Regions from separate parts of the Pseudocolwellia antarctica genome, predicted to be linked through region 1. Evidence: riboswitches for the same ligand, from Rfam matches in the RefSeq annotation. Region 1 holds a riboswitch; the other holds the start of a gene.

Region 1 (9,927 bases):
GAAATGACGAAGTACAAGGTGTAGATTCAGAAGTTACTTATAACTTAGGTACAGGTTACACCATTAGTGATGACAGTAGAATTGTGCTAAATCATGGTACAGGTTTCAAAGTTCCTTCATTTAACGATCTATATTACCCTGGATTTGGTACACCAACGTTAAATTCTGAGCGTTCAGAAACAACAGAGCTATTTCTTGAAACTCGTTTAGGTGCAGTTGATACGCGCGTTAACTTTTATTATTCAAAAATTGACGAATTAATTGGAAGAAACGCTGAAGGTAATGCAGGTAACTTTGATGAAGTTATTATTAAAGGTGCTGAGTTAAACTTTAATCTTGTTGCTACGGGTGGAACACATGATCTGAACTTATCTTATACAGATGCTGAAGATCAACAAACTGATGAGCAGTTAATACGCCGTGCAAAAGAGAAGTTTAACTACAAGTTTACTACTTCAATTAACGTTGCTGATTTGTATGCCGAATATAAATTTGTAGGCAGTAGAGAAGATAGTGTTTATCTACAAGATAATGTTGAATTAGGTGCATACCAATTAATCAATTTAGGCTTGAATGCTCCGTTGTCTAAAAACTTAGTTTTAAATGCTCGAGTAACTAACTTACTTGATAAAGAATACCAAACAGCGAACACATACTTTACTCAAGGTCGTGCGCTTTATGTTGGTATTACTTACCAAAACTTTTAATAGCTATTTATTTTGTTAGAACAGCTTATTAGCTAAGCCTGATAAAGAAGTTAGTTATGTAAGTCTTTTAGCTGCATAAAATAAGACTTAGGGTCTGTTGAACTTTCGAGATTATTTTTACAGCAAGGTGTTTGGTATTTAGACAAGGCAGAGTCTGTGACGTGTAGCTAGCTACTCGAACAGACGATAACGCCCTGTCTATCCAAAGTTAGGAATTTCAAACACATGCTGCCCTTTGGGTTCATTTAAAACAAATTTACTTATTGCTGTTCGCTTTTTTAATAGAATAACTATTAGACAAAGCTCACATCGCGATTAAATCCGTTTTGAATTGAATAAAATTTAACCCTGAAAGATCAACAGACCTTGATTAAAACCCCAAAAGGTCATTCTTTTGGGGTTTTGTTTTTTTATATTAAATAAATTAAAAAAAGAGTAGAAAAGGCTTTACAATGCAAATGAGAATGATTATTATTTAGTTGTCGGTTAGGGAGGAGTCCACTACTACTTTTTCTTAATCGGTATCGAATTACCTCTGGCTTTAGGTTACAGGACGCGTAAGGCCGGAGACCCCCATATTCGATGTCGTATTGTCACACTCTCTCTTTGGCTATTACCTATTTTTTAGTTAATAGCCTTTTTTTTGCCTAAAATTTAGCTTTATGCTGAATGTGAGTTGTTCTTAAATACACGCTTGTAATATCTTTGCCAGTTTAATGAGTTGTTGCTGCGTTGGAATGCCAAAACGTAACTTGTCTTTTTCATCTGTTAAGCGCACATAAACGGCTTGTTGGCATAATAGGGTATATAAACTTTCAGCATTAATATTTGATGCTTCATTAAAGCTAAGTGTTAAGAATAGATCAGTACCTTTAATCTCTGAAATAATATTGTTACCTAAGTATTGCCACAATAATTTTTCTAACTCATTTCTTAATATGTTTAATGTTTGTTTTTGCTGTTGATGCCAGTCGCTGTCATGAAGTGCATGAAGAGCAATAAGCTGCGCAGGGCCATTGACTTGCCAAGGACCTAAATGTTCATTAAAAGCTTCACACCATGATTGATTAGCCACTAGAAAACCAATGCGAATACCCGCTAAACCAAAGAATTTTCCGAACGAGCGAAAAACTAACGTATTGCTATTGGCAACTTGTGAACAAATTGAGTTATTCGTTGGTATAACATCCATAAAAGCTTCATCTACAACGAGTAAGCCGTTAAGGTTTTCAATCACTTTTTGGTAGGTGAGTAATGTTTCGTTAGTAAACAATAAACCTGTTGGATTGTTTGGATTAATAATAACAAGCACGCTGTTTGCTTGTATGTCATCAATGACTGGAAGTTCATCTAAGTAAAAGTGCAAACTATAACCAGCATTACGCCAAGCTTGAGCATGTTCTTTGTAACCATATTGAGGTAAATAAACATGGTGAGCACAATGAGCTGGATCTTTGTTATCTAAAGTTAGCGTATTTTGTTTCTTCTGCCATAGCTCGGGCAGCGCTTTAATTATTGCTTGGCTACCATTGGTTACGATTAAGTGTTCGCATTGATAATAGTGTTTAGCAGCAGTTAACAAGTCATTATTTTGTTGCGGGAGATCTTGCCAAATATTCAAAGGAATATCAGGAATAGGGTAGCTCAAAGGAGCAATACCTGTAGAGAGATCAAGCCATTGCTCAGCAGGAGTTTGATATTTCTGGGCTATTTGTTGTAATTGCCCGCCATGAATTAGCGCCATGTTTTGATCTCAGTTGTATATAAGGATTAACGTAAACGAATTATGATAAGAAATTAGCTAGAAAACTTGTTATCAATATAGCCACATAAAAGTTAACAACATAACAATCAACGTCAGTAAGATAGCTGCACGTTTTACAAGTAATACGCTGTTAGGAATATCTTCAATTTCTATTTTATTGCCACAGCCTAAAGTAACCGATTCTACTAATTTTCCATGATATGAAGCACTACCACCAAGTTTTATATTCATCACAGTTGCGCCTGCAGCCATTACCCATCCGCCATTGTGGCTTTTATATTGGTTACCTTGTGATGCTGAATTTTTTAACGCCTTGGTAAAGACCTTAAAGGTTTTACTTTGCATTGCATAAAGTAACGTACAAACTTTAGCGCTGAAAAAACCAAGTAAATCATCGAGTCGGGCACTGGCAAATCCAAAAGAATTAAACTGCAGTGTTCGGTAGCCCCACATGGCATCTAAGGTATTCGCAAAACGGTGAAAAATAACTAAAGGTGCGCCACCAATAATAAAATATATCATCGAAGCTATAACGGAGTCATGACCGTTTTCTAACATAGACTCAACCGTCGCTCGCGACATTTCATCGGGTGTTAATGTACTCGTTTCTCTACTCACTAAATAGCCAGTGAAGTGCCTAGCTTCAGTTAAATTATTCACGTTTAGTGGCTTATAAACTTGCATTGCATGTTGATGTAAACTGTTAAGTCCAATAGCTAAATACAGTACGCTGGCATCACAGAGTATCTGCCAGTACCAGACTAAATCATTAAGATAAAAGAAGTACAGTAAGGGCAGAGGTAACACTAATAATGCCCATGAAAGGGCACCTAAAGCTGCATTCTTATTATTGAAAACTAGCACTTGGGAATTGTTGTCTGCTTTACTTTGGGTGTAAATATTTAGTCGCTTTTCACATTGCTGAGCTAACCAGCCAAAGCCAACAAGGTAATGGTATTGACGCGCTTCACCTAAGAACTTATCAAGAAGCAGAGCAAGTAGAAGTGTTAAGCCAATTGAACATGAAGGAAGATAGATAAGTAGCCATGAAATAAAGTCGTTTGCTAACAATATTTTCTCCTCCTTTTCTTTGTTGTTAATGAATAATTCATGGGTTGAATATAATAGCTAAGCTAAATCTATTTGGATGATAGTCGTTAACTTATATAGCGTTAACTTAGATTAAAATATTCAGTGTTATGGTCGTAAGTTAAGTGGGTAACACAACCATTTTTAAATAATTCATAAGCATTATGATCTGAACGTTCACCTAACAAGGCTAAAAAGCAGCGCAGGGCTTCACCATGAAAAATAACCAAAATATTTTGTGATTCATGCGTTTGTACTATTTCTTCAAGAGCATTATAAATTCGTTGCCCGCAGATTATCGCACTTTCTCCACCTTTAGGCGTAAGTTCAGTGAATTTGTATAGTAATTCAATGTAGTTGTTGTCGTGTGACAAGGTTTCTATTTTCTCGCCCTGCCAGTTTCCTAAATGTCTTTCGGTAAGGTCTTTAGTGGTTTTTACGTCAATATTAAGTAAGCTTTTGCAAATTTCAGCACTGTGTTTTGCTCTACCAAGATCGGATGAAAAAATGATATCTATTTTTTTATCTAAAACTTGTTGTGCTATTTGTGCGGATTGTTGCTTACCTAACTCAGTTAAATGACTATCAAGTTGTCCTTGAAAACGTTGGACTTTATTCCACTGTGTTTCTCCATGACGGGCTATGTATAAGCTTGTTTTCATAGGTTTTCGTTACTAATAAAAGTAATCAAGAAGGATACATCAATGTACTTAAATGATATCAATTTTAGGCGAGGTTTTGTCATAATAGCCAGTCTCTTAGATAAAGGTTACAGCTTTTTTGCTTTAGGCAAAAGTTAAGTACTTGCGTACATGCAAGCAACGCAGAAGTGATTGTGTTTAGCGCTTATTTAGTGCCATTGTAATCAAAACCATAAGTTAAAACAGATGCTTTTCAATGTTGATAATTGCTGCGCAGCATAACTAAATCGAACTTAGGCTTCAACGCAAAATACAATAAATAAAAAATAGACGATAAATTGCTCTAGCGATGATTGTATAAGCTTAGCCCTTAGCGTAAAATTTGAGTTAATTAGGTGCCATTTATTAAATTTTTTACTTTTAATAGTGGTGAAACGTGAAACTGGTGAAATACCAGTACTGCCCCCGCAACGGTAACTGTGAGCTTCAATTAAACCACTGTGAATCATTTAGCATTAGATGAACATGGGAAGGGATTGAAATAGCGATGATCAGGAGTCCGGAGACCGGCCTACTTATTTTTGTACTAAACAACTGCGGTGGGCGGTTATTCAGAGATATTAAAATTTGTTGTAGGTTTACTCCCTAATTTCTTAGGTGAGCCTTTATTTTACTAACTTTGATCTCCCGCCGTTAATATATTTAATGGGATCATCATGAAATCAGAAGAATTACAAAAACCACTATTTTACTTTATAGGCATTGTTGCTCTATTAAGCCTTTTAATGATCGCGACTCGCGGAAGTCACTTTACTGCATTTAATACCTTGCCTAGCGCTTCAATTGGCGTTTTCTTCTTAGCAGGTATGTTTTTACGTACTGTAAAAAGCTATTGGTTTTTCTATATTTTATCTATCACGATTGATCTCGTGTCATCATATTATCGTGGCTCATTTGGTGATTGCTTAACAACAGCCTACCCAGCGTTAGCAATAAGCTATGCGGTAATGTTTGCTTTTGGCTACTACGCTAAACCAGATTGGTTACAGCAAAATATTATCGTTAATCTTGTTAAGGTTGGAGCGGCTTTATTTATCGGAAGTTCTATCGCTTTCTTTATTTCAAATGGCAGTTTTTATGTATTGTCAGGAAATTTTACTGATCTGTCTTGGTATGAGTATTCAACACGCGTTAATAAGTATTACTTTAACTCCATTTCAAATCCTATTTTTTATGCAACTAGCGCCATCGTTATCGATTGGGGAATTAGTCGTTTATATAATCATAAAGTAGAAGCTCAGTTAACTTCGTAAGCTTTTAATTTTATTGATAGGTAAGGACTTATTTTGGCATTTGAAAATACTTCACAAAATATAAAAGGTACAGGCATAATGTGCCCAGCATTAATTGTTGCGGCTCCATCTTCTGGTACAGGTAAAACAACGATTACAGCGGCTATTGCGAGATATCATCGTAATCAAGGGAAAAAAGTTACCATCTTTAAGGTGGGACCAGACTTTATTGATCCTATGATTTTACGCCAAGCCAGTGGTGAACTCGTTTATCAATTAGACCTATGGTTGGTGGGTGAACAAGGTTGTCAGGAATTACTATATAAAGCCGCTCAAAGCTCTGATCTTATTTTGATTGAAGGTGTGATGGGGCTTTTTGATGGCACACCAAGCAGTGCTGATTTAGCTGAAACTTTTAATATTCCAGTATTAGGTATTATTGATGCTTCAGCGATGGCACAAACATTTGCGGCCGTTGCTTTTGGTTTAGCAAATTATCGTCCCGCAATGCCATTTTCTGGCGTTATTGCTAATCGCGTTAATACTCCTCGTCATAAAGAAATATTAGAAAACTGTTTACCCGACGATATACGTTTTTATGGTCGTATCCCTAAAGATGAAAGTATTACATTACCACGACGTCACTTAGGTTTAGTGCAAGCACAAGAGCTTACTGATATTGATACTCAGCTTGATCAAGCTGCGTCACATATCGCTGAAACGGGGTTAGTTGAATTACCTGCTGCCGTAGAGTTTTTTGCTTGTGAAGCAACTGAAACATACAAAGCTGATGGTGCCTTAGCGGGTACTCGAATTATTATTGTTAAAGACAAAGCCTTTAGCTTTATTTATGCGGCTAACATCGCTTTCTTAGAAGAAACGGGCGCTGAGTTAATTTATTGTTCAGCACTCACTGATAGTGAATTACCTGCTGGTGATGTGTTATATATTCCAGGTGGTTACCCTGAGTTGTATGCTGAGCAACTGGCAGCTAACAAAAGCTTTATAACTAGCATCATTGCTTTTGCTCAATCAAATAAAACTATTATTGCTGAATGTGGCGGTATGCTTTATTTACTCGATCAGTTAACTGATTTAGAAGAAAAAGAGTTTTCAATGGTTGGCTTACTTCCTGGTAAAGCCGTAATGCAAAAGAAAGTAGCAGCAATAGGCTCTCAGCAAGTTACATTACCTTTACTAGGTACTGAAACTTTAGCGAGTAATATTATACGTGGTCATAGTTTTCATTATTCAAGTGCAGAAATAGCGTTAGAGCCTATTAGTCAAACTAAACATCATCCAACGGAACGTTTAGGTGAGTTTGTTTATCAACACGGTAATATTTTAGCGTCATACATGCATTGGTATTTTCAAAGTAATCCTGAGTTAACTGTGAAGCTATTTACTCGTGTAGGTAGTTAAACTAAAGGATTTTATTTCTAGAGTTTAGGTAGGAAGATGTTATTTCTGTTAAGGTTATTGTATAAACCTTAACAGATGTTAAAAGATATAAGCGTGAGCATGAAAACTGAAACCTACACTAAAACGGATTCTAAAATAAAGCCTCTAGGTCTGAGTTATTTTGCTGCTCCTGCAAGAGTGATTTCAATATTGGTGGTATTGTTTGTCTTATATACAGCCTTTATTGAATACTTCGACTATAAACATGAGGCAGATAATTCTTTAGCTATTATTTCTGAGCCTAAAATTAATGATATTTATTTCATGGATTTTAGAGTGATTAAAGAAGATTTAAGACCTCATGAAAAGTACAGAATTGCCAAGGTAGCCGACATCACAGGCGATATCATTACTTTGGTATATGGTAGTTTTTATTATCAGCGTAAACATGCCACTTTAAACGCCATAAGCTACGGGCAACTCACCTTTAAAGATTATTTTGAAGGTAAGCGTTACGACTTTCCTCATAATAAAGTAAAAAATTTATTTGAAAGTGGAGCTATTTATTTAGCTAATAGACCTGTTCAAAATAAATTATATGGCAACCTCGTTGTTCCAAGAGAAGAGCATTATCGTTCAAATAGGCTGACTTACGGCAAACAAGAAAACATAAAAGGCGAGGCATTTTTTAATGATAGCTTTAACGAGATGGGGCTAGAAAAAGCTTTTGGTTTTTTCCAACAATCAGCTGAGTTAGGTTTTGTTAAAGGTCAGATAAACTTAGCTCAAATGTACATTGATGGTGAGTTTGTTAATAAAGACTTTAACAAAGCGCTACATTGGTTAAAACAAGCTTCGTTGCAAAGTAGTAAGTCAGCTATCTTTAAATATGGCATTATTTGTAAACAAGTTGAAGCATGCAACGCTGGCGACTTTTATCAAGAACTTAACGAATCAGGTGTAAATATTAAAGTAAGAAAGTTAGATTTCGAACTAAGTAACGCCAACTAATGCCAAGTAATCAAATAATAAAGAATATAAAAATGACTGAAAAAGATAACAAATTAACAGACGAACAAAAGCATAAAGAACGTCAACAAAAGATCAAAGCTAAAGTTGACGAACGAGTGGCGAACGCTACAGAAGAGCGTGGTGTTTTAGTTGTTATTACGGGTAATGGCAAAGGTAAGAGTACTTCGGGCTTTGGTACTATATTGCGTGCAGTTGGTCATGGTTTAAAAACAGGTATTGTACAGTTTATTAAAGGTTCGAAATGGGAATGTGGAGAGATGAATATCCTCAAGCAATTTCCTGTAGAACATTGGGTTATGGGGACTGGGTTTACTTGGGAAACACAATCTAAAGAAACTGATATAGCTGCAGCTAAGGTTGCATGGGAAAAGACTAAAGCCATGCTTAGCGACCCTTCTATCGACATGGTGCTGCTTGACGAAATGACCTACATGGTGAAATACGGTTATATTGATTTAGATGAGATTATCGAGGTTTTAAATAATCGCCCTAAAATGCAACACGTACTTATTACTGGTCGAGCTTGCCACCGTCGTTTACTTGAACTAGCTGATACAGTGTCAGAAGTTCAGCCCGTTAAACATGCTTTTAAAGATGGTATAAAAGCGCAGAAAGGCTTGGATTGGTAAAGTAGAAAGCATAATCACAGTAAACATTATTTATTAATTAAGCCTGATATCGTCAGGCTTTTTGCTATCTAACCTGAGCTCGGCTTAATATATTCTTCTCTAATACCAAGCGGATTAATTTATTGAGCAACTTAGAGCTACATTAGCAAGCTTAGAACAAGCAAAATTGATTAAACATAGTTATTCTATATTTTTTTAATTTTGTGATGTTATCAGTTTGCTAATGAGCTCCCGAAGAGCGAGAATTTAAAGGCTTATATGCCGCGTTATTGATTTTGACAAGGTTCCTACATGGATGTAGGACATTAGGGTAACGCAGGAGCAGTTACCGAGAATAACCATTCTCTCAATCAATGCCTCGCCTACATGGATGTAGGTGCTTAGGTTCAGTATGGAACTATGAACCTGTGCCTCTAAGCCTTTAAATTCTCGCTAAGTGAGCAATAAATTAATCCGTTTGGTATAACAGCTACTTTTACTTGGGAAAATCTATTTGACTCTCAGGTTTAGCTATATCAAATGCTGGTAGCTGATTGCAGCTATTATAAGTCGCCATGATTTTCGGGTAAGGCAACATATCAAGCTTAAAGCGTAGCGCGTTGTATACCTGCGGAATTAGATATAAATCCACTAAACTTACCTCTTTACCTAAGCTATATGGTGTAGCTTTTATTTGTGTTTCTAATACATCAAACCCTTTGATGATCCAATGTAAATACCATGTCATTTTATCTTCTTCATTCACATTTAGAGTTTGTGTTAAATATTTAAGCACACGTAAATTATCAACAGGGTGTATATCGCAAGCAATAATATCGATCATGCTACGTACTTGAGCTGCTTCAAATGGTTCTGTAGGTACTAAAGCAGGAATAGGGTGTAAGGATTCTATATATTGAAGAATGGCGCCAGATTGAGCTAATAAACGTCCATCTTCTGTTTCTAAACACGGCACTAAGCCTTGTGGTTGCTTATCTGTATAAGGCGCTTGAGTTTGTTCGCTATTAAGTAAATTTACTGGAACAAGCGTATGAGCGATATTTTTAAAATTTAAGGCTATGCGTACACGGTATGCTGCAGAAGAACGGTGATAGCTATAAAGTTTCATTTTAAGTTTCCAATAAGTCTATTTTAGGTAGGTAAAGTCGAGCCGAGCTTAAATTACATTAAATAGAGTTTAAGTCGCTTTGAATGGGTGAGTAAATCATCTGATAAATTCACTTAAATACTGACTGTACACCTGTGTTTACATCATGTGTATTTCGGATGATATGACTTGTTTATTAAGCTAGAGCTATATTTTTAATACACTTGATGGCTTGAGGCACAGATAATTAAGATAACGCGATAAAGTTAAATATTACTGTTATT
Region 2 (20,342 bases), 1.5 Mb from region 1:
GATATAAATAAAAGTAGAACGGGTAATGTTGTTCTCATTCAGTAAACTTCCCTTGTAAATATTAACCATCTGATGTCTATTTGAGGAGTTCCCTTAAAAATAGAGCTTTCGTACGTAATGATAGAAATAATAGTTTATTGCATTAATTCATTTGTTTATAACACACCCAATATAACTCCCGAAAAAAGTGGTAACCCTGCAGGTGTTGTTTTAAATGCAGACAAACTAACAACTCAACAAATGCAGTATATTGCCACACAAGTGGGATACTCTGAAACTGCTTTTGTCTCATCCGATGATCAGTGTGACTTTAATGTCCGCTTTTTCACACCCAATAATGAAGTCGATTTTTGTGGTCATGCCACCTTAGCAGTTTTTGCTTTACTCTTTAAAAAGAACATAATTACAGCTCGTACTTATAGCCAACACACTAAGGCAGGTAAACTAAAAGTTAACATTGCTGAAGATGGCTTAGTCAGCATGGAACAAACGCTTCCTCAATATTTAGGTGAAATCGACAATAAGGAAGTTGCTGATCTGCTGAATATTCCCGAAACGTTATTTTCTTCTACGAACTTACCTTGTGAAATTATTTCTACGGGATTAGCAGATGTTATTATTCCTGTACCGTTTGAGTCTTTAGATTCAATCATCCCTCATTTAGATAACATATCTCGCTTTAGTGAAGAACATAACGCCGTTGGTATCCACCTGTTTGAATTACCTCAAAAGACCCGCAATAATATTGACCGCAAACTCAAAGAAAATACGACTATCAGCTGTAGAAATTTCGCCCCTTTATTTGGTATTTCAGAAGAATCTGCAACAGGAAGTGCATGTGGCGCTCTCGCTTGTTATCTAACTAAGCACAAAGTTTTTGATACTGATAATTATATTTTTGAACAAGGAAAAATGATGTCTTCACCTTCAATACTTCAAGCTAAGGTGCATAAAACTGAGGGTATTATCTCTCAGGTAGAAGTGAGTAGGCATGGGCATATATTTACGCTTAAAAAATACGCTATTAATACTAATTACATGAGCTGAAGTTATTAAGATTAATAGCGTATGTTAGCTTTACGTTTTAGATACTGATGTTTTATAAATTGGGCTTATATATAGAACTAACCGACTTTAAATGAATTAACAGTATCTTGTAATGATGCGGCTAATTGAGCCTGATGTTGCGCTGTAGTTGCTATTTGCTTAGCACCAGTGACTGAACCTAATGAAGCGTCTTCAATATTCACTACACTTTTAGCTACATCCTGAGTCACAACCGCTTGTTGCTCGGCAGCTGTCGCTACCTGCTCAGTTAGTGAGAATATATGGTTAACCGATTGCGTAATATTACTTAATACCTGCTCTACATTTTTTGAATTTACAACGGCATCATTAGCTTTACTTTGACTATTTTCAATCACGCCAAACGCTAAGTTCGCATTACCCTGTAATTCACTAATAAAACTTTCAATCTCGTTGGTTGATTGTTGCGTACGTTGCGCTAAAGTTCTAACTTCATCAGCCACCACAGCAAATCCTCTCCCTTGCTCCCCTGCTCTTGCCGCTTCAATCGCCGCATTTAACGCTAATAAGTTAGTTTGTTCAGCTACAGATTTGATCACATCAACAATATTAGTAATGTTTAAACTACTTTCATGCAAGCTGGTTATTTTGACTGATAAGTCTGAAATGTCTTCTGCTAGAGCTTCAATAGATCGATAAGATATTTTAACGATATCTAATCCTGCGTTGGCTCCTTTATCAGCGTCTTTTGCTGCATCGACCGCACTTTTAGTATTCATAGCCACTTCTTTTACGGTGACTGATAATTCTTCAATTGATGTTGCGACTAAAGCAATTTCTGCTTGTTGCTCTTCAATATTTTTAAAGCTGTATTCACATGTTTGTGCAGTTTCTTCAGCCTCTGATGCTAAAGAAATACTTGAGCCAGAAATCTCAGATAAGGTATTTGAAAACTTTTCTAGAGTTAAATTCAACACATTAGAAATAGTGCCTAATTCACTTTTATCGTTATATTGAGCTCTAACGGTTAAATCGTTTTCTTCTCTTACTTTGCCTAACACGCTAAGTAAATCTTTAATGCGATTATTCAAATCATTGATAACAGCTAAACTAATCAAAATAACCAACAAGCTTATAATGAGAACACTCACAATAGATAAAATTAACGACTGATTCGCATCACTTCTAATTTCATGTGTTAACGCTATTAAAGATGTACCTAATGTATTTTCAACTTCTTTTAGTTGTTTGATTCTGCCTGTTGCTTGCTCAAACCAATAACTTTCATCAATACCAAACTCACCCTCTGCCGACTTTTTAATAACAACTTGCCTAAGTCGTTCAACTTCAATAGCTGCGGGCTTTTGCATTGCTTGCGAATAAAACTGAGTATTTTCAGTTGTTGATAAATCTTTAAAGTTTTGGAAGTAAGTATTTTGTTCTGAGATAAGATTAATGGTACGAACCAATAATGGAGAAGATATGCTATCGATAGAAAACACATTACTTAAAACCGCTCGCTCGATTCCAGCTCTTTCTTTACCTTGTAAGAAGTTATAATAGGCGATCATTTCTTTGGTTATGTTAGCTTCGGTACTCAACAAACTAATAACTTTAGACACGCTTAATAGCTTTGCATTAAGGCTTGTGTAATATGAAAGTGCTGCGTTTAATGACACTGTTTTAGCATCAATACTTCTTCTAATAGTACTTAACTGGTTTAATTGCTTATTTATACTGTTATGTAGTTCAACGATAACTTTTGTAGTTTCATCGTTTTTTTGCCAAAAGCTTTGCTGCTTATCTTGTTCACTATTGGTCAGCTTTCTTTGTGCTGCCAACTGAGTTTTAAATGACTTGCCATTAGAACCAATAAAGCCCGCAGTTAATCCTCGTTCTTTTTGTAATTCATGTACTAGGCTACTATAAACTACCGACAGTTCAGTAAGTTGTGTCAGTTTTTCCATCTCATTTTTAAGCGTAAAATAATTATTAACAGAAACAACACTCATCCATAAAAAACTGATTAACGGAAGTAATAATAAAAAACATATTTTTCTTTTAAATGAAAGATTTGTAAACATAATGTAAATATCAATCCTAGATAATTTAAGCTATCTAATAGAATAGCTTTAAATTCAAATAAAGCAACAAATAGGCGTTATCCGCTGATGGAATAACCATTTATATCAAAAACTTACAAAACCTTCGTTAAAAGCTTTATCCTTTATTTAATTAGCCAGTATTTATGGTAATATTTACCTACTTTTAAGGTGTTTTATTTGTGAATTAAGAACAATATTAATTTACGATAAACTTAAAGGGGAATATGGTGCAACATATACTTAAATATGCTTAATTCCATAACTGTTCCCGCAACTGTAATGAGAGCTTGATACGTTTTTTAGCAAGCCCTTAAGTCAGAACACCTGCCTTAATAGTTTTAGTAACCGTGCGGGTAACACGAAAATCTAGAACATCACTTCTGTTATAGTCGATGCTCTTTTATTTCATCCCCTCTATGTTTCTAATAATGTATTTCTTCAGCCAAAATTCTTTATAAAATTAGGCTTTCTGTAATCTTGTGGTTTTTTAAATTAGACGTTTATGTCCTCTTTTGTTTTACAAGCGAATAGCCTGACTTGGTCTGTGAATAAAAAACACATTCTTAATGATATTGATCTCAATATAAAAGTAGGCGAAACGGTTGCGATAGTTGGTCCTAATGGCGCAGGAAAAACGTCTCTACTTAAATGTCTTTATGGCGAATGTTCTAATTATTCAGGTAATATTTATTTAAACGGTAAATCACTTAACCTTTTAAATTTAAAAGATATTGCTAAAAAAATAGCGGTTGTTAGTCAGCATTCTGAATCTGCATTCAATTTAACTGTTCTCGATATTGTATCGATGGGATTAATTCCCCATAAAGGCTTATTTGATATTAATACCAGTGCCGACCGACATAGTATTGAGCAAGCTTTAGTAAAAGTAGATTTAATAAGTAAACAACATCAGTTATTTAATACCTTATCTGGTGGCGAGCAACAACGAGTATTAATTGCCCGAGCGATTGTGCAAGCGCCAGATATTCTGATTATGGATGAGCCAACAAATCATCTCGATATGTATTATCAACATCAAATATTAATGTTAGCTAAAACGTTAAATATTACTTTATTGATCACTATTCACGATCTTAATTTGGCTGCCCAGTATTGTGATCGAATTGTTATGTTAAATAATGGAGAATTAGTGGCCGACGATACACCTGAAGCAGTATTTACTGCCGAAAAGCTTACCGAAGTATTCAAACTTGAATGTGCTATTGATAAAAATCCTTTCACACAAAGTACTCGAATTACATTTTCAGGCATTAATAATAGTGCGAATGATGAATCAGCTTGGTTACATTCATGAAAAAACTCTCCTTTAAAACCTCTTTATTACTTATTTCTGGCTTAGTTGTTTTTTCACTTATCGCTTCAATGGGATTCGGTGTTGTTGAGTTAGGTCATAAAGCGGTATGGCAATGTATTACCCAAAGTTGTGAAAAAAGTATTTATGACACGATCTTGTGGGAGATACGTTTTCCAAGAGTATTACTCGGCTTTATTGCAGGTTTTGGTTTAGCTATTGCTGGCGCGCTTATGCAAAATGTAACTCGAAACCCGCTGGCAGATCCTTACCTCTTCGGCATTGTTTCGGGTGCAGGCTTAGGAGCAACACTGACTCAATTTCTCCCCACAACGGTGCAACTGATCACTTTACCTATAGCTTCCTTTTTAGGTTCACTTTTAGCTGTAGGAATTATTCTCATTGTGCTCTACCAGAATAATTGGCGACGTATCGAGCATTTATTATTGGCTGGTGTAGCTGTATCCTTCTTATTAAGCTCTTTAACATCTTTTATTCTTTATAGTGGAGAAGCTTTTTCAACAAATCGTGTGATTTTTTGGTTAATGGGAAGCTTAGCCAGAGCAGATAGTACGGCGCTTCTATGGATTTCCCCCGTCATTATTATTGCCACAATTATTGCCATATTATTAGGTCGACAGCTTGATGCTTTATTACTCAGTGATGACAGTGCTCGGACCCTTGGCATAAAAGTTGAAAGGTTACGTATTATTACACTAGTTTTATGTGCAGCTATAACTGCAGTTATCGTGTCTTATTGCGGTGGCATTAGCTTTATAGGTTTAATGATCCCACATATGGTTAGGCCCTTTGTTGGCATTACTAGTTCAAAATTATTTATAGCCGCAGGATTAGTTGGCGGCTGTTTTTTAGTATGGGTAGATGTTGTTGCTCGTACAGCCTTGGGTGGTCAGGAAATACCTATCGGCGTAATTACCTCAGCTATGGGAAGTTTATTCTTTTTAGCTCTATTGAGAAAAATGTAAGCGAGATCACACATGGAAATAAATGCACTAGACATTAAATTTGAAACGGAAATCAAAGAAAAGATTAATCAAAAAACTAAACCTATTGGATCTTTAGGACAACTTGAAGATATAGCATTACAACTGGCTAGTATTCAAAGTAATAAAGCTGGAAAACTAGTTTCTAATATTGTTATTACTAAACCTGTCGCTGTTGTTTTTGCAGCTGAACATGGTATTAGCGAAGAAGGAATTTCAATAGCACCAAGTTCCGTTACCCGACAAATGGTGCAAAACTTTTTAGCGGGCGGAGCAGCAATTAACTGTTTTTGTGCAGTGAATAACATTGACTTAAAAGTAGTAGATGCAGGCATTGTTGAACCTATAACAGAATCATTCCCTAACTTAATCAATATGAGATTAGGCGCGGGCACTAAAAACTTTGTAAACCAGCCAGCCATGACTAACGAACAAGTTGAGTTAGGTCTAAGTTATGGCGAGCAAGTTGTAGCTCCATTGATTGAAAACGGTACAAACTTGCTTATATTTGGCGAAATGGGTATCGGTAATACAAGTGCAGCAACAGCGATAACCTCGCGTTTAATTTTTGCTGATGTCGATTTATGTGTAGGCGTTGGCTCAGGCATTAGTGCAGAGCAATTATTTAAAAAGAAAAGCCTTATTGAAAAAGCCTTAAAACGTTTTTCCTCAAATGAGCCATTAACCGTATTAAAAGAAGTCGGAGGGTTTGAAATTGTTCAAATGACTGGAGCAATATTAGCTGCAGCAAAAGCAGGTGTAAGTATTTTAGTTGATGGTTTCATCGTAAGTAGCGCAGCGCTTTTAGCTTGTAGAATAAATGACAATGTTCGCGATTATTTGATTTTCTCTCATGAATCGAACGAGTTTGGTCACCAGCTATTACTTGCTCATTTAAGAGCAAAACCTTTATTGAATTTAGGTTTACGTTTAGGCGAAGGCACTGGCGCCGCACTCGCTTTACCTCTATTAAATGCTGCAGCGGCTTTTTACAATAACATGGCAAGTTTTGAAGATGCTGGAGTCATCATTTGACCGAACCGACACTTTCAAAAGTAAATGTATATAAACGATATTTGAAACGACAGCTTAACCTGTTTTATTTATCGTTAACTTTTTTCACGCGCATTCCTGCGCCAAAAAGTATGTATTACAGCCCTAGCTTGCTTAATAAGTCAGGACGCTATTTCTCTTTAGTCGGGCTGCTCATCGCTGGCATACTCAGTGTACTATTTACTGTTATTACCCCGTTGTTTCCTGCCTCGATTAGTGCCGCTTTACTCATTATTATGAGCTTGCTGATCACAGGCGCTTTTCATGAAGATGGACTTGCAGATATGGCCGATGGCATTGGCGGAGGCATGACACTAGAAAAACGCCTCACCATAATGAAAGACAGCCGCATAGGTACTTACGGTTCGGTTACACTTTTCATGGCATTAGCATTAAAGCTATTATTACTTATCGAACTTGTTGAAATAAGTATGTTAATTCCCTCGTTATTCTTAGGCTATAGCTTATCTAGAGCAGTAGCAGCCAGCTTAATATACGATCTTCCTTATGTAGCGGATATAGACACAAGTAAAAGTAAGCCATTAGCCAGCAAACAAACACGGTTTGAATTAACACTCTTATTTATTATTGGTGTTATTCCTGTTATCTATTTTTCCTTAACTACCCTCTTATTTATCGCGTTAACACTTTTTATCTTTAGAGCACTTTTTAAGTCTTGGTTAATAAAACGTTTGGGCGGATATACGGGTGATTGTTTAGGTGCTTGCCAGCAAATTAGTGAACTACTTATTTATCTGGTGATTATTGCGTGCTTTACTCCTTATCTTCAGGCATAAATGTGATGCACTCATCAATACAAACCACCTTATATTTATTACGTCATGGCAAGGTAAACGGGCTACCCGCTTTATATGGCCATACTGATATTGATGTAACAGATGAAATTAACAGTAAAATCGTTAGTGAACTAAACCTGTTACAGAAGAACCTAGGCAGTAATAATATTACTCAAATAGTCAGTTCACCTCTGCAACGTTGTTTTAAAGTGGCTGAACAATTTGCACAATTGAATAGCGTACCAATTGAGAGAGCTGATAACTTCAAAGAAATGTATTTTGGCGAGTTAGATGGCATATCTTTCGATGAAATTAGAGACTCGGAACATAGCGAGAAAAACTGGCAAAAGTTAGAAAACTTTTGGAAAGAACCTGAACAACACCCTTTACCTGAAGCAGAATTATTATTACATTTCTATCAACGAGTTGCTCAAGCTTGGGAGCAATTATTAGAGAAGCATCAAGGCAAAAATATATTACTCGTTTGCCATGGTGGCGTTATACGTATGATATTGTCTTATATTCTCAACCTTGATCACACTAACAAAGCACTATTTAGCCAGCTCACCATTAAAAACAGTAGTATTACGCTAATTAAAAGTATCTCAATGCGCTCAGATAAACATTCCGACAAGCAAGTTAATGTGCATAATAATGTTATTACTATCTCGACACCTTTAACTTGTATCAGCCAAACACCTAAAGCATTCGAATAAGAGGAATTATTGTATGATTGATGATAATCAAAAAAAAGAAAATCATAAAAAGCGCCAGCAAAAAATCAAAGAAAATGTAGATAAACGTATTGCTGCAGCAACTGAAGACAAAGGCTTATTACTTGTAATAACAGGTAACGGTAAAGGTAAGTCAACCGCAGGTTTTGGTGTGGTTACACGTTCCGTCGGCCATGGTTTAAAAGCAGGTATTATTCAGTTTATTAAAGGCACATGGGAATGTGGCGAGCTTAATTTATTAAAGCAGCACGGTGTTATTCATCACACCATGAAAACAGGATTTACCTGGGAAACACAAAATAAAGAATCTGACACAACAGCAGCACAACTCGCCTGGTCTGAAGCTAAAAAACTCCTTAGTGATGAAAGCATTAACACCGTATTACTTGATGAACTTACCTACATGGTGACTTATGGTTACATTGATTTAGAAGAAGTATTAACTGTGTTAGCAAATAGACCCGCCATGCAACACGTTGTTATTACAGGAAGAGCTTGTCATAGAAAAATTATAGAAGCTGCTGATACCGTATCAGAAGTTCAATCTCTTAAACATGCTTTTGATAACGGTGTTCGTGTACAAAAAGGCATAGATTGGTAACTTTATGAGAAGATTACAACAAGCGACATTAGCCTTTTCATGCGTATTACTAACAGCATTCTCACTGTTAGTTTCGGCTAATGACGCTGAAAAAGTAGAAGTTAACGTTAACCTTAACAAAGCTTTTGAACATCAACGTATTATTACCTTAGCACCTCATATAATCGAGATGCTTTTTAATTTAGGTGTTGGCGAAAGAGTGATTGCAACAACCGATCATTCAGACTTTCCTGAAGCAGCAAACCATGTGCCTCGTATAGGTAACTATTCACGATTAAAAATAGAAAAAATACTCGCTTACGAACCTGATCTAATTATTGCTTGGCGAACAGGTAATCCGATTGATGATCTAGAAAGACTTGAAAAACTAGGTCTCAAAGTTGTGTATTCAGACCCACGAAATTTAGACGATGTTGCAGCAGAATTACGTTCATTAGGTAAATTAACAGGCACTCAAGAACGTGCTGAAGTATTAGCTAAAAAATATGAAACAGACCTACTAGAACTACGTAAAACTTTTGCAAATAAGAGCCCTATTTCAGTCTTTTACGAGCTTTGGTCAAATCCTTTAACCACCATAAGTAGTAACGCTTGGCCTCAGCAACACCTTAATGTTTGTGGTGCAACTAACCCATTCGTTAAAAGTATTATGGATTACCCACAAATTGGTTTAGAGCAAGTTGTTATTGCTAAGCCACAATTAATCATTCAGCCCATGTCTGCTGGCGAACCCAATCCTAACGCCGTTAACTGGTTTCAGTGGGAAGAGATCCCTGCTTCAAAGCATAAACAGTTGATAATGCCAAACTCAGACAAATTACATCGAATGACATCAAGATTATTAGAAGAGCTAGAAAGTTTATGCATCAGCATAGATAACTCAAGAAGCTATTACCTTGACCATAAAACTGATTAAACAGGTAAGTCCAAAAGATATAAAAGGCTTTAAAAACTAATACTCATTCGATTATTTTTAAAGCCTTTAAATTCATGAAAGACCTTTTTCAAATGAAGAAAAACAATAATTACTCTTTTAATAAATAACATTTATTTCAACTATTTTAGGATCCTCCTCTCCTTTATTTAGAAAGCTGCTAATATTAAAAATAGTGTTTCTTTAGCTATTAGAATTTATGCGTTCAACAATTGTATCTTTCATCTTATCTTTTATTCTACTTTCAGTTTCTCACTTGGTTATAGCAGAAGAGCCTAAAGCACTTCCTCCTTTAGATCCTAAGTACATGGGGATTCATGGCATGAAGTTATTCAACAAGGGGCCAAGTGTATACGCCTCATATATGTTGGATTTAGAGCCACCTAAAAATGTGCAAATTCTCTATAAATTAAACATAGACCACCTTTCATTACTGCAATTAGTAAAAGATGCTGACTTAGTTACCATTAAACCAGAAGCTTTCAATTTACAGCGTTTAATACGTGGCGAGTCTTTTGAAGTTAAAGCAGATATCTACATGGGCCATTATAAAAAAGGTGGATTGTTAACTTTTTCAAGTATGAAAATATCATTTGATGAGCAGCTTTTTATAAAAGTATTAGATGATTTAGAAGAATCAAATAACAGACAAAAATATGACGTAGTTAAGGTTAAAAACAATCAACGAATTCTGATCCATCAAATCCAAAAGCCACCGAGTTATGAACATCTAATTTATCTGTCAGATAACATTAACTGTATGACCAACTTTACCGCATCGTCACCTGTACCTGAAGAAAACGAGATACACTATAAGCTCACATACTGTGGTGCTATGAAGCCACTTTATTACAATACAGAAGACTTTATGTAGTTTTACACTAAATAACCTGAAAGCTGGATAAGCAATTATGCCTAATATTGTTATTTAACCGTCTATCTGCGTCGCCTGCATGGATGCATGGATGCAGGTACTTAGTTTTTATCGGGAATAACAAAACTGTGATTTTATTACTAATAGCTAGCTATTAGTACATAAAACCGTCTTGTTATACGGGCTAAATCCCAACATTAGGAGAAAAGTAAATGATAATTTTTAGTGAAATCATATCGTCTTATTTTAAGTTATATGAATCAATAGATTACAAAATTCATTATCCAGAGTTCAGGTTAAATACTTAAGTAACAAAAAAATACGATTATTTACCTAAGCGTTCCCTTTTCAAGATAAACATAAAACTTATATTAGAACCATTTTATTAGGTGTAAAACATGGAAGACATTCCTCGAAGTGAAAACAAAAAGCGCTCTCTACGCGTTAGTCTATCTATATGGTTTTTAATTATTTCTTTACTGCCTTTAACCCTCAATTCAATTTTCAATTACTACCAATCAAAAAACATTCTGACTATTCAAGCAGAGAAAGAACTCATTCAATCATCGGAGCTCATTCAGTTGTATATTACCGACTGGTTTGATGATCGATATAGAGATGTAAAAGCACAAGCGAAATTCCCTACAAATATTCAACTTTTGTCCGAACTAAAGCAAAGCCAACGTGAAAGTAAGCTGCCGACTAAAAGCTATGTGGGTAATCAACAATGGCAACAAGTTACTCATGCCTATCAAAAAGACTTAGTCGCTTTCAAAGAAGCCTCAAAATATATTTACGATGTGTATTTAATGGATGAAAAAGGCAATATTCTTTTTACACTTATTAATAAAGAAAATGCTGGCGATAACATTTTTACAGACAAGCTAGCGACAACAAAATTTGCTCAATCAGCAAAAGAAAGCTTATCAACTAAAGAGACCCAATTTTCTGACTTAGAAAGAGATTTAACTGAAGATAAACGCCTAACTGCTTTTATTACGTCACCCATACTTAGTGATCAGCAAGAGATAATAGGTGCCATTGCCATTGAGCTTTCTTTAGATCGATTATTCAAAGCATTCAAAGAAAATATCGATGAACATAGTCCTGTGCTGCATTATATGGTTGGCAAAGACACTCGCCTACGCACTCCTTTGCACAATAATATAAGTGGTGTGTTAGGTGAAAAAATATCAAATACTTGCGTTACCGATTGGCTGCAAACTTTTAATACCCCGAATAACACCACAAACATAGAAGAAATCCATTCAGATAATAAAGAAGATGTTATCCATATCCACTCTACTATCCGTATCGGAAATGTTCATTGGGGCTTGATCAGCACTAAAGATGAATATGATGTGTTGTCAGCCTCTTCGGTGATGCTAAACACCTTAGTCGTTTCGATCTTATTTACTATAGCTGTAGTTTTGATAGTTTCTATTTTAGTGGCTAAACGTTTTACAAACCCAATCGCCTTATTAGCAAAAGCGAGTGAGAATTTCGCTAAAGGCAATATAGCGCATATAAAAGTACAGCAATCATCGAGAGAAATTAGCCAGCTTTTCAACTCATTCAACGAAATGCTAAAAATAAGACAATCACATGAAAAACAATTAGAAACGAACCACGAGCTTATTCAAATAAAACTGAATGTTACCAGCGCACTGTCAGCACAAGCACCTTTTGAAGATCGAATAATTAAAGCACTTACTTCAGTTTTACAATTAATAAACTTACAAGATGTAAACTTTTCAACGGTATTAATTTTCGAAAATGAAACTGAGTATTTTCCTGAAAAGCACGACTTCTTGAATTGTTACAGCCAAACTAAACTCACCTCTAATGAAGAAGCTAAATTAAAATCCTTAGCTGCGCGATATGTTGAAAACATAAGTATCGAAAGCCAGAACATCGAAAAAATAGGTATCATAAATCCTCAAAAATTATTTGTAGAAGAGATTAATGACGTAAGCTTTCATTACCTAACACCAATCTTTAACTTAGGTACTAATAACAGCGTATTAGGCTTTATTATTTTCAGCTCACCTGATGAGTTAGAACACTACCAAGAAAGTTTATTTATCATTAATGAAATAAGCGATCTGTTCTCTGCAGCTATAACCCAAAATAATGCCCATCACCTTCTTAAAAAAGCGTCATCTATTGCTCAACAAAACAGTAATTTAAAAAGCGAATTTTTAGCAAGTATGAGTCATGAAATTAGAACACCGATGAACGGAGTTTTAGGTATGCTAGGTTTATTACTTAGCAGTGAATTAACGAAAGATCAGATAGAAAAAGCCAAACTTGCTCAATCAAGTGCCGAATCGTTACTGGTTATTATTAATGATATTTTAGACTTCTCAAAAGTAGAAGCTGGCAAACTTGAATTAGAATTAATCGATTTCGATTTAAGAGATATGCTAGGCAGCTTTTCTGAATCAATCGCCTTAAATGCTCAAAACAAAGGCGTTGAACTCATACTCGATATAAAAAACATTGAACACTCTATGGTACGAGGTGATTCAGGCAGAATACGTCAAATACTAACTAACCTTGTTTCCAATGCAGTGAAGTTCACAACATCAGGGGAAATACTGATCAGTGCCTCTACTTCCGAAGGCGCTAACGACAAACTCATTTTCTCGTGCTCGGTAAGAGATACAGGAATGGGGATACCTAAAGACAAATTAGAACTACTTTTTGATCAATTCACTCAAGTGGATAAATCTACCACCAGAAAGTTTGGCGGCACGGGCTTAGGCTTAGCCATAACCAAAAAGCTTTGCATATTAATGAATGGGGATATTCACGCCATCAGTCAGTTAGACGAAGGTAGTCAGTTCAATTTCACCATAGAAATAATGCCGAGCATGCGCTCAACTAAAGTGCTTCCTAAGTTTGATATTACTCCTCTACATATTTTAATTGTTGATAATAACTTAACCAATAGAGAAGTAATTGATGATCAACTTTCCTTATGGGGAGCGACTATTTATCAAGCAGATTCCGTGAAGCAAGCATTGGATTGCTGTCAAAATTTCGCTTTAAAACATCAAGGTAGGATGTTTGATCTTTTACTTGTTGATACCAAAGTCTGCAAGCAAGAAGACAATAAACTTACAAGTAAATTAAAACAGCAATTTGATGATATTAATATTGTAATGATGACCCCTATTGCTTCAGCTAACGATTATCAAATAGTTAAAGAAGGCGTGGCTAGTCAAACGTTCATTAAGCCCGTTACGACTCGTGATTTATTTTATGCGCTGGATACTGTCTTTCAAAACAAAACCAATACACAACCGATAGAATCTCCTGTTAAAAAAACCGAATTAAAAGATGCCCTCAATAATCAATATACTTGGCCGAATACTACTCGCTTATTAATTGTTGAAGATAATAGAATTAATCAGCATGTCGCTTTAGGCATTTTAAAAGAGTTTAATCTCAAGGCTGATATTGCAGTTAATGGGTTAGAAGCACTAGAGAAGATTAAGGAAGCGTCAAATACAACGCCTTATTCACTTGTGCTTATGGACTGCCAAATGCCAGAAATGGATGGTTACGAAGCGACAAAAGCTATCAGAGCTAGCCAAGCCAAAGAAGAGAACAAAAATATCACCATAATAGCCATGACAGCGAATGCCATGGAAGGCGATAAAGAAAATTGTATTCGTGTAGGAATGAATGATTATTTAAGTAAACCTATTGAGCCCAACTTATTACTTAAAAAGCTGCACTATTGGCTGTTAACCAAAAATGGATTATCGACCCAAAACTTTATTAAACAAGAGGCTTTAGTTGCAACAAACGAAAACATAACCTCTCAAGCAAAAGTAACAGCATTCAATAAAGCCAATATAACTTGGGATCAAAAGTCAGCGCTAAAACGGGTAAAAGGTAATGAAAAGTTATTAAATAAACTCATCTCTTTGTTCTTAGAAGATATGCCTACAAATATTGAGAATTTGAAAACGTCAACAAAAGAGAAAAGCATTGAAGACTTAATAGCCATAACTCATGGTATAAAAGGCGCTGCAGGTAATCTGTCCGCAAATAAGATGCACACACTTACCAAGAAAATTGAAAAGCTTATTTTAACTGAACCTGAAAAGATAAATTTCAAGGAAGTAGAACAAATCGTCATCTCGCTCACTAACGAGTATGAAGCTGTTCATAGTATTTTTTATAAATTCATTGAAGATGAAGAATCAGCCGAGAGCTAAACATAAGCTAACTAAACCTATGGTAACTAAACTCAGTTTAACAGAGCCCTGGTTAGTTATACCAAACGGATTAATTTATTGAGCAACTTAGAGCTACATTAGCAAGCTTAGAACAAGCAAAATTGATTAAACATAGTTATTCTATATTTTTTTAATTTTGTGATGTTATCAGTTTGCTAATGAGCTCCCGAAGGGCGAGAATTTAAAGGCTCATATGCCGCGTTATTGATTTTGACAAGGTTCCTACATGGATGTAGGACATTAGGGTAACGCAGGAGCAGTTACCGAGAATAACCATTCTCTTCAATCAATGCCTCGCCTACATGGATGTAGGTGCTTAGGTTCAGTCTGGAACTATGAACCTGTGCCTCTAAGCCTTTAAATTCTCGCTAAGTGAGCAATAAATTAATCCGTTGGGTATTAAACTTAGATTACTTATATTTTTCCATAAAAAAAGCCTGCATAAATGCAGGCTTTTCATATAGTGCTGTATGGTGCCCCGACCCGGATTTGAACCAGGGACACGAGGATTTTCAATCCTCTGCTCTACCAACTGAGCTATCGGGGCAAAATTTACTTTTTTAAGACTTTACTGATTGTTTACTATAAAACTATATAAACATCAGTCCTCTAAAAAGAGGGCACATCATATAGCGAATTAGTTTCTCTAGCAACCTATTTACAGCTCAAAATCGTCAAAATCGAAATCTGTTGAGGTATCTAAGGTCTTTTTACTCGGTGGATCTAATAAAGAGGGCTGAATTATCTTAGTTTCCGCACTTTCAGTTTCAGTTTCAATCGTTACTTTACTGGTTTCTTTCTTTTCTATACGTTTTTTCCGCTGTAGAGCGCGCTTAATTATCTTTTGTTTTTCATCAGAGTTCACATTCGTCCAAGTTTGACGCTCAACTCGAGTTCGAAAACAGCCTAAGCATTGGCCTTTATCATTTGACTGACAAATTCCAACACAGGGACTAGGAACATCAAAAAACTCTAATTGCATACTCACATAAAACCTTAACGCAATTGACCAAAAAACAAATGATTAAAACGTACTCATTCAACTATAGCACATTAGAATCTACGACCCTTTCAAGAAAAGAATCCTCATTGAAAATTCTTGACGTTAAATATCAAACGAAATCATTTAAGTTATCAAAGTAAGATCTACGAAGAGAAGTATTCATGTAACACATTAATTACAAAGGGCTTAAGCGGCGGGAATAGTATAGACCATATAGAAAGATGTCAATAAATGACTGCTTTTTAGACACTCTAAAAAATAAAAGCCAGATAAAAATTATTAATTTATCTGGCTTATTATATAAACAATTTTGTTGCAAAAAAAGTTAAGCGTTAGCTAATTCACGCTCAAGTAAAAATGACTTTATTTCATCTCTTGAACCTAAAATATGCTTTCTTAAAACAGCAGTCGCTTTATCAATATCTTTATTTTTACAGTGAGCAAGAATTTCATTATGTTCAGATTCTGCTTTAGATATGCCACCCGCCCATAATAAATGCATACGAATATAACGGTCAGCATTCTTATTTAAGGTATTAACCAAGTCTAATGTTTGAGGTTTGTCAGAACCTGAATACAAGCAGTTATGGTATTTAGAGTTTAGTTCACTCCATTTATTGGCAGCATTTTCTGTTCCTAAAGCACGATCAAGTTGCTTTAAAATGGCGGTTGCTTCTTCAAGTTTTTCATAAGATAGGTTGGGGATAGATGAAGCAAGTAATTCCGATTCTAACATCGCTCTTAATTCAAATAATTCATCAACTTGGCTAACATTAAGCTCTGTAGCTGTAGCACCTTTATGTGCTTCAAAAGCGACTAAACCTTCTGCTTCGAGCTGTAACAATGCTTCACGAATAGGAATTCGACTCACATTCAGCTCAGTTGCCAATGCGGCTTGGCGTAAAGGCTGTCCTGCCTTTATTGAGCCACTGAGTATCTTTTCTCGAATAGTTTCTACAACAAGTTGAGTTCTTGTTTTATAAATAATAGACATGTTCTGGCATTCCCTGAGAACGGTAAGAAAAATGTAGCACTACTGTAAAACGATTGAACACAGATGCTTTAAACTTAACCTGATTTTAACCTTTTTTTAACATACAAGGAAGTAACTATAGCGATATTTAGTAAGCATATCGTAGATAGATGTTTTTGTTAGTTAATTTTCTCAGGTTCCCAGCGAACTTTTAACCCTATAAACACCTGTAACTTTTGATCATCAAGGTTAGCTTTTTCTAACTTTTCAATAGCACCTTCAGCCAATACTATTTGTTCTGTATTTATTTCATCTCTTTGCTTCATTACAATGAGTATTTTTAGCAAACTAAATAAGAGCTTAATATTTCTTGGCGCGAGTGTTAATGCCTGTAAAACAGAGTTAAGCGCAGGCAATAACTTGTTCTTCTGGAAAAACTCGACAGCCATACTATTAAGTTGTTTAGGAGTGAAGTTGATTTCTGAACGCTCATCAATTTCTTGTTCTACATACTGACTCAACACTTCACTTGTTAAAGAGTCACCTGCTACTTGGTTTTTAACGGCTTTTAATAAAGAAAAGGCTTCTTCCCTCATACCAAGTTCGTGAAAAACTTTTACCTTATCTAAATTATCTTCTACACATTCAGAAGGTCTTAACGAGATATTTGTTTCAATTAACCTTTCCGCTCTGTTTTTCTCATTCCTTACATTATGCAATCGCGCTTTCACAATAATAATTTGCTCTTTAAATAAGGAAGCATCTTTATAATCATGCTCTAGTTGCTTAATAAACTTGTCAGTTTCAGCGAGTACTTTATTTGACGACTCATCTGTAATAGTACAAGCGAGATCGATACCTGAGCGAATAACATTAAGCAGTAATACTGGCGAGTCGTGAATAGAGTTTTTGGCATTAATGGCAATGTTTTTTGTTGCTATATATTGTCCAAAATGATCATGATTTAGTCGAGCGAGATCCCATGACTTTCTATTTCGTTCTATATTTCGAGGGGCTAACTTGGTGGCTTTTATTATTTCTTCGTAAGCAAGTTCATAGTCTTTTTGCTCCATATAATATTGCGCTAACAAATCATGCATAGCAAAACGAGTATCAGGTTGATTAACTAAGGTATTAAGTAAATCTTGTATGTCATCCATCTTATTTTGCTTCAATAAGGCTTTTACATATCCCAAAGACACCCAAGCGTAGCCATATTGTGATTGTAGTTCTTTGAAAAAAACTTCGGCTGCCTTATATTCAAGTAAGTTAATTAAAGCCTCACCTTTCATGCGCTGAATATTCGGATGATATTTTACTAGGCTATTATCTAATAAGAATCGCTCGGCATAATAAATAACTTTTGAATGCTCTCCTTCCGCAATAGCTTTATATAATGTATATAAGTGTTTTTTAATATCTAACGTGTATTTGATGCGCTCAATCACAGTTTTAGGTAATAAAGGTTTAACCCAAAAGTCGTCAGGTTGAAGTTCTACAATAGAATTAACAAGTGATTCGTTCGTTTCCGTACTCAGAAAAATAAGAATGGTAGTTTTGTTTACATAGCCTTTGAACTTCAACTCTTCTAATAGATGAAACCCATCTTTATCGCTTTTAACATTAAAAGAGCAAATAATAACTTGAAAGCTTGTTTCTTCGCAGAGTCGTAAGCCATGATAAGCATTCTCAGCACACCTAACCGCCTTAAAGCCGATATTAAAAAGAATATGCTTTAAAAAATCATGTATTAGTCGATTATCATCAATAACTAAAACGTTTAGTTTGCCAAAGTTATCTAAATCATTCTTACTTGTTATTTTCATCTGCTTACTACCATAGAAAATATACTCAATACGTTGAAATGAATGTCTTCTTTATATTTATCAATTAGCATCTATAAAAGCAATGCAAAGATAAAGGATCCTCGGATAAAAATAAGATATTATCTTTATTACACTATAGCTAAAATTTACCGATTTATTTTATGTCCGCTTCAAAACAAAAGATTTATTTTATCCCTGGTACCATGTGTGATGAACGTTTATGGACGAACGTTTGGCAATCACTCTCTCCTTGGTTAGGCAATAAGGTTGAATTTATTAATTTAACCATCCCTTCTTTAGAAACTATCAGCGAGATCGCAGAGCACTTAGCCGCCCAGCTTGATGATAATAGTGCCCTTGTTGGATTCTCTTTAGGTGGTTATTTTGCTTCAGAAATCGCGATTGAATTTCCACAAAAAGTATCTAATCTTCTACTCGTTTCTAATATGTCTAGCGCCTTACCAGAAAAAGAAAGTAAAGAGAGAGCAAGAACCATCCAATTTATTAAAGCGAATGGCTATACGGGTGTTCCAGACAAACGTATTAATCATTTACTTGATCCATGTGCGCACAATAACGAACAAATAAAAGAAACCATTCGTGCGATGGATAAAACCATGGGTGTAGACGTACTTTTACATCAACTTAACGTAACAACTCGCAGAGCCAACTTACTGCCTCAATTAGTTGAGTTAAAATGCCCGTTAACATTTTGTATAGGCGATACCGACTGCTTAGTAAAAATAGACCGCATTCAAAACCAACTTAACCAAACAACATCTACCAATAAAACCCTAGAAATAGTCGCGAATACAGGTCATATGTTGCCATTAGAACAGCCTGAAATATTAGCGCAAACTATTGCAAAGTGGTTTACAGAAAACGATAAAGCTCAATAACTTAAATAGCTGTGTATACCAATCAGGTGAAAGGCAGACAAAACACTGACAAAACTAAGCTAAACCATGTAAAATAGCCGTCATATATTTACTACGAGATCCAACCATTGACTGCTAAAGCTTTTTCATCTTTAAATTTAAATCCTGACCTTCTTCATAACCTCACATCCCTTGGTTATGAAGAAATGACCGAGATCCAAGCACAAAGCTTACCTCATATACTTTTAGGTAAAGATCTTATCGGCCAAGGTAAAACGGGTTCAGGTAAAACAGCAGCTTTTGGTTTAGGTTTACTTAACAAACTTAATGTTAAACGATTTCGTATTCAAACCGTTGTGCTTTGCCCTACTCGAGAGCTTGCCGACCAAGTTGCTAAAGAATTAAGAAAACTCGCCAGAACCATTCACAATATTAAAATATTAACTTTATGTGGTGGTGTTCCTTTTGGTCCACAAGTTGGGTCTTTAGAACATGGCGCACATATTATTGTGGGAACACCTGGCCGAATTGAAGATCATTTAGGACGCGGGACTTTAACCCTTAATGATGTTGATACCTTAATATTAGATGAAGCAGATAGAATGCTAGATATGGGCTTTCAAGCATCACTTGACGCCATAATTAGTAGAATACCTGACGAGCGCCAAACACTATTATTTAGTGCTACCTTTCCAAAGCAAATTCAAGCTATCTCTAACAAGATAATGAACAACCCAGAAATGGTAGAAGCGAAAAGCGAGCATACAGAACAAACCATCGCTCAGCACTTTTTCAAAGTTGAAAACGACGTTGAACGCATTGACGCTATTCGATTATTACTTTTATCGCACAAACCAGAAACCTCTATTGTATTTTGTAATACTAAAAGAGAAGTTCAAGTGGTTGCTGATGCATTAAATAACTTCGGCTTTAGCGCAGTATCTTTACATGGTGATTTAGAGCAGCGTG

What was found. Region 1 has a riboswitch for cobalamin ahead of ACPUVN_RS19525 (hypothetical protein). Riboswitches for the same ligand answer to the same signal wherever they lie in the genome.
Region 2: it holds a riboswitch for cobalamin, as region 1 does, so the genes downstream of both, ACPUVN_RS13125 (ABC transporter ATP-binding protein) here and ACPUVN_RS19525 (hypothetical protein) in region 1, are expected to answer to the same signal.

The regions. Positions count from the first base shown of each region.
Region 1 covers NZ_CP187926.1:4,500,198-4,510,124, forward strand. The annotation lists gene ACPUVN_RS19505 (TonB-dependent receptor domain-containing protein) at 1-707, shown strand, start outside; gene cobD (threonine-phosphate decarboxylase CobD) at 1,390-2,451, opposite strand; gene ACPUVN_RS19515 (cobalamin biosynthesis protein CobD/CbiB) at 2,524-3,543, opposite strand; gene ACPUVN_RS19520 (histidine phosphatase family protein) at 3,645-4,223, opposite strand; cobalamin riboswitch at 4,579-4,791, shown strand; gene ACPUVN_RS19525 (hypothetical protein) at 4,919-5,515, shown strand; gene ACPUVN_RS19530 (cobyrinate a,c-diamide synthase) at 5,549-6,916, shown strand; gene ACPUVN_RS19535 (tetratricopeptide repeat protein) at 7,016-7,906, shown strand; gene cobO (cob(I)yrinic acid a,c-diamide adenosyltransferase) at 7,939-8,556, shown strand; gene maiA (maleylacetoacetate isomerase) at 9,032-9,664, opposite strand.
Region 2 covers NZ_CP187926.1:3,036,483-3,056,824, forward strand. The annotation lists gene ACPUVN_RS13110 (alpha/beta hydrolase) at 1-38, opposite strand, end outside; gene ACPUVN_RS13115 (PhzF family phenazine biosynthesis protein) at 118-1,047, shown strand; gene ACPUVN_RS13120 (methyl-accepting chemotaxis protein) at 1,125-3,110, opposite strand; cobalamin riboswitch at 3,281-3,477, shown strand; gene ACPUVN_RS13125 (ABC transporter ATP-binding protein) at 3,634-4,446, shown strand; gene ACPUVN_RS13130 (FecCD family ABC transporter permease) at 4,443-5,429, shown strand; gene cobT (nicotinate-nucleotide--dimethylbenzimidazole phosphoribosyltransferase) at 5,442-6,482, shown strand; gene ACPUVN_RS13140 (adenosylcobinamide-GDP ribazoletransferase) at 6,479-7,297, shown strand; gene ACPUVN_RS13145 (histidine phosphatase family protein) at 7,303-8,013, shown strand; gene cobO (cob(I)yrinic acid a,c-diamide adenosyltransferase) at 8,027-8,632, shown strand; gene ACPUVN_RS13155 (cobalamin-binding protein) at 8,637-9,548, shown strand; gene ACPUVN_RS13160 (hypothetical protein) at 9,766-10,440, shown strand; gene ACPUVN_RS13165 (response regulator) at 10,839-14,672, shown strand; tRNA gene ACPUVN_RS13170 (tRNA-Phe) at 15,165-15,240, opposite strand; gene ACPUVN_RS13175 (DUF1289 domain-containing protein) at 15,352-15,675, opposite strand; gene ACPUVN_RS13180 (GntR family transcriptional regulator) at 16,022-16,690, opposite strand; gene ACPUVN_RS13185 (response regulator) at 16,849-18,495, opposite strand; gene ACPUVN_RS13190 (alpha/beta fold hydrolase) at 18,657-19,394, shown strand; gene dbpA (ATP-dependent RNA helicase DbpA) at 19,502-20,342, shown strand, end outside.